Regions from separate parts of the Shinella sp. 1A1 genome, predicted to be linked through region 2. Evidence: predicted binding sites of a transcription regulator. Region 2 holds the regulator's gene; the other holds the start of a gene.
The links. The regulator HrcA, encoded in region 2, represses chaperone genes, less so after heat shock. The targets are predictions, from matches to a motif close to GTTAGCACTCNCNNNNNGNGAGTGCTAAC.

Region 1: a site for HrcA is predicted at 1,209-1,237, ahead of groES (co-chaperone GroES). Genes of this name have one in related genera too.

The regions. Positions count from the first base shown of each region.
Region 1 is NZ_AP039672.1:1,595,278-1,597,737, reverse strand. It holds gene ACZ48C_RS24185 (bifunctional riboflavin kinase/FAD synthetase) at 1-108, opposite strand, end outside; gene ACZ48C_RS24180 (TIGR01459 family HAD-type hydrolase) at 128-976, opposite strand; gene groES (co-chaperone GroES) at 1,296-1,592, shown strand; gene groL (chaperonin GroEL) at 1,646-2,460, shown strand, end outside.
Region 2 is NZ_AP039671.1:101,781-104,240, reverse strand. It holds gene grpE (nucleotide exchange factor GrpE) at 1-531, opposite strand, end outside; gene hrcA (heat-inducible transcriptional repressor HrcA) at 677-1,759, opposite strand; gene rph (ribonuclease PH) at 1,911-2,460, shown strand, end outside.

The sequences.
Region 1 (2,460 bases), on a different replicon from region 2:
CGCCTGGTGGCCGCGATGCACGCCGTCGAAATTGCCGATGGCGATGACGCCGCCGCGCAGGTGCTCCGGCAGCGGCTGCTTCGTCTCGTTCCTGTGAAATACCGTCATGACGACCGTCTCCGTCCGGTCACTGCAACCGGGGCATCCACCACTTCGGGTGGGCGTTCTCGCGGGAAAGGAAGGCGGCGAGCCTATCCTCGTCCGTCACGCCGCCCTCGACATAGTGCTGGGCATGGATGCCGCCGGAAATGTAGAGGACGTCGAGGCCGTAGCCTTCGGCGCCGCGCACGTCGGTCGGCATGCCGTCGCCGATGGCGATCACGCGGGACATGTCGAAATCGCCGCGCACCGCGCGCGCCTCGGCCAGCGACTTCTCGTAGATCGGCCGGTGCGGCTTGCCGGCGATGCGGGTCGCGCCGCCAAGCTCTTCATAAAGCTGCGCGAGCGCACCGGCGCAGACGATGAGCTTGTGGCCGCGCTCGACCACGAGGTCCGGATTGGCGCAGATGAAGGGCAGCTTGCGCGCGGCAAGTGCCGAAAGCTCCGCGCGGTAATCCTCGGCGGCCTCCACCTCGTCGTCGCGCAGACCAGCGCAGACGATGGCGGCGGCGTCCTCCAGCCCGACCGGCTCGACATGCAGTCCGTCGAGCAGCGGCATGTCCTTGTCGGCGCCAATGAAATAGATCTTCTCGGGACCCTCGGCGATGAGGGCGCGGGTGACGTCGCCCGAGGTGACGATGCGGTCATAGGCCTCGTCCAGCACGCCCAGCCCGCGGATCTGCACCTTCACGCCCGGATGGGGACGCGGCGAATTGGTGATGAGCACGACCGTCAGGCCGGCGGCGCGGGCCTCGGCCAGCGCCTCGGAAGCGTAGGAGAAAGCCTCGACGCCATTATGCAGGACGCCCCAGACGTCGCAGAGCACCACGTCGTATTGCGAGGCGATGTCGCGGAAGGATTGGATGCGTTGAGCCATCAGGGTTTTCCATGTCGAGGTCGAGCCCGGCTGACATTGCAAAGCGACGCCAAGAAAACAAGCCTCTTCCCGCAATTTTGCCCCATCCACAGGGAAACGGTCGAAATTTCATATGCCTGCCTTGATGACATGCCAAAGCGCTCCCATCTGCCGGCTGCGGTAACCATTCCGGCCGAAATAAATTCGCGGCGTCGTTCTTGACTCGAAACCCGCCGCCGCCTATCTCGGCATCGCTAGCACTCCTGAACGGTGAGTGCTAACATCAATCCATCGGATCCGTTTCGTGATCCGCAATGTCATTCGATCGAGGGATAAGACAATGGCAAGCACCACCTTCCGCCCGCTTCACGATCGCGTCGTCGTTCGTCGCGTCGAGTCCGAAGCAAAGACCAAGGGCGGGATCATCATTCCGGACACCGCCAAGGAAAAGCCGCAGGAAGGCGAAGTCGTCGCCGTCGGCTCCGGCGCCCGTGACGAATCCGGCAAGGTCGTCGCGCTCGACGTCAAGGCTGGCGACCGCGTTCTGTTCGGCAAGTGGTCGGGCACCGAAGTCAAGCTCGACGGCGAAGACCTTCTGATCATGAAGGAAGCCGACATCATGGGCATCATCGGCTGATCTGCCGATAACCCTTTTCCAATTCAGCTGATATCTCTTCAGGAGTTCTCACAATGGCAGCCAAAGAAGTAAAGTTCGGCCGCACCGCGCGCGAAAAGATGCTGCGTGGCGTCGACGTCCTCGCAGACGCCGTGAAGGTAACGCTCGGCCCGAAGGGTCGTAACGTCGTCATCGACAAGTCCTTCGGCGCTCCGCGCATCACCAAGGACGGCGTTTCCGTCGCCAAGGAAATCGAACTGGAAGACAAGTTCGAGAACATGGGCGCCCAGCTCGTTCGCGAAGTCGCTTCCAAGACCAACGACATCGCCGGTGACGGCACGACGACCGCAACGGTTCTCGCCCAGGCCATCGTTCGCGAAGGCGCCAAGGCCGTTGCCGCCGGCATGAACCCGATGGACCTGAAGCGCGGCATCGATCTCGCCGTCGCAGAAGTCGTCAAGGATCTCCAGGCCAAGGCCAAGAAGATCAACACCTCGGAAGAAGTCGCACAGGTCGGCACGATCTCCGCAAACGGCGAAAAGCAGATCGGTCTCGATATTGCCGAAGCCATGCAGAAGGTCGGCAACGAAGGCGTCATCACGGTTGAAGAAGCCAAGACCGCCGAAACCGAACTCGAAGTCGTCGAAGGCATGCAGTTCGACCGCGGCTACCTGTCGCCCTACTTCGTGACCAACCCGGAAAAGATGGTCGCCGACCTCGAAGACGCTTACATTCTCCTGCACGAGAAGAAGCTCTCGAACCTCCAGGCCATGCTGCCGGTTCTCGAAGCCGTCGTCCAGACCGGCAAGCCGCTGGTCATCGTCGCTGAAGACGTCGAAGGCGAAGCCCTCGCGACCCTCGTCGTCAACAAGCTGCGTGGCGGCCTCAA
Region 2 (2,460 bases):
GATGACGTAGCCGTCCTGCACGACCTGGACGACGGTGTTGCTGGCGACGTCGGGGTTCGGCACCTCGAACATGGCCTGGTGGAAATGCGGGTCGAACTTCTCACCGATCGGATCGAGCTTGCGCACGCCATGGCGCTCCAGCGCCGACAGCATGGAACGCTCGGTCATCTCGACGCCGTCCGCCAGCGCCTTGAGGCCGGCATCGTCGCCTGCAAGGGCTTCGGCCGGGATGGCGTCGAGCGCACGGCGCAGGTTGTCGGACACGGCCAGCATGTCGCGCGCAAAGCCCGCGACGGAATAGGACTTGGCGTCCTTCACGTCGCGTTCGGTGCGGCGGCGCAGGTTGTCCATCTCGGCGGCGAGGCGCAGGTACTTGTCGCGAAGGTCGGCGTTCTCCGCCTTCAGAACCTCGACCGGATCGGGTTCGGCCGCGACTTCCGCCTCGACGGCGGCGTCCGCTGCGGATGCTTCAGCGGCAAGGTTGCTGTCCACCGCTTCGTCAGGTCCGTGTTTCTTGGTCTCGTCGGTCATGACGTACTCCGAATTGCATTGCTAAGGGGTTGCGCCCGATATCGAGCTTCGGGCCTGAAAAATCAAGGGCTGACGGCCGGAAAGCCGGCGCATCGGATGGCATGCCGTTCGCGCAGGGCCACTGCACGCCTTCACGCGGCATGCTTCAGCGCGAAAGCCGCGACATCAATTGCGCCGTATAGTCCACCATCGGCACGATGCGGGAATAGTTGAGCCGCGTCGGACCGATGACGCCGACCGCACCGACGATCTTGTCGTCGCCATCCCGGTAGGGCGCGACGATGAGCGAGGAACCGGAGAGCGAGAAGAGCTTGTTCTCCGAGCCGATGAAGATGCGCACACCCGGCCCTGTCTCGGCGAGGTTCAGGAGCTCGATCAGGCTGTCCTTGCGCTCGAGGTCATCGAAGAGCATGCGCAGGCGGTCGATATCATCGGCGCCGGCAAGGCCTTCCAGCAGGTTCGCCCGGCCGCGCACGATGAGGCGCGTCGGCTTTGCCTCCTCGAAGCCGCCGGACCAGACGGCAAGGCCGCGCTCGACGAGGTCCTGCGACAGCTTGTCGAGCTCGCTGCTGATCTCGCCGCGCAGGCGCTCCAGCTGCGAGCGGGCCTCCAGCAGCGTGTTGCCCGACAGATGCGCGTTGAGGAAATTGGCCGCCTCGGTGAGTTGCGAACTGGTCACGCCCGCCGGCAGCTCGATGATGCGGTTCTCCACCTGGTCGTGATCGCCCACCAGCACGACCAGCGCCTTGGTCGGCTCCAGCCGGATGAACTCGACATGCTTCAGCACGGCGTCGTTCTTGGTGGTGATGACGAGGCCGGCGCCGCGCGACATGCCGGACAGCGCCTGGCTCGCCTCGTTCATCATGGTCTCGACGGCCGAGTGCTTCTGGCCGTGCGGGCGCACATGGCGCTCGATGGAGGCGCGGTCCTCGGCGGAGATATTGCCGACCTGCATGAAGGCATCGACGAAGAAGCGCAGGCCCAGCTGCGTCGGCAGGCGGCCGGCGCTGATATGCGGCGAATAGATGAGGCCGAGCTCCTCCAGGTCGCTCATCACGTTGCGCACGGAGGCGGGCGAGAGCGACATGGGCAGGATGCGCGACAGGTTGCGCGAGCCGAGCGGCTCGCCGCTTTCCAGATAGGTCTCGACGATGCGGCGGAAGATCTCGCCCGAACGCTCGTCGAGCGCCGCCTGAATGTCAGATCCCGGAGGATTCTTCAAAACCATCTTCGAACTGCAACCCTGTTGTCCGCCCGGAATATAGTGATTTCACCGGCCGGCGCAAAACGGATTTTCCCCCACCTTGCCCCTCCGCCATTCCCTCGCCCGGCGAAACGGTCTAAAGCAGCCTCACACATATCTCAGACAGGAGTTCGCGATGCGGCCGTCCGGCAGAAAAACCGATCAGATGCGCAAGGTTTCCTTCGAGCGCAACGTTTCCAAGCATGCCGAGGGTTCCTGTCTCGTCAAGTTCGGCGACACGCATGTGCTGGTGACGGCAAGCCTGGAAGACAAGACGCCGCCGTGGCTGCGCAACAGCGGCAAGGGCTGGGTGACGGCCGAATACGGCATGCTGCCGCGCGCCACCGGCGACCGCATGAAGCGTGAAGCCGCCGCCGGCAAGCAGGGCGGCCGCACGCAGGAAATCCAGCGCCTCATCGGCCGGTCGCTGCGCGCCATCGTCGACCTCGAAGCCCTCGGCGAGCGCCAGATCACCGTCGACTGCGACGTCATCCAGGCGGACGGCGGCACGCGCACCGCCTCCATCACCGGCGCATGGATCGCCCTCCATGACTGCCTGAAGTGGATGGAAGCGCGCAGCATGATCAAGGTCGAGAAGGTCCTGAAGGACCACGTCGCCGCGATCTCCTGCGGCATCTTCGCCGCACAGTCGGTGATCGACCTCGACTATCTCGAAGATTCCGCCG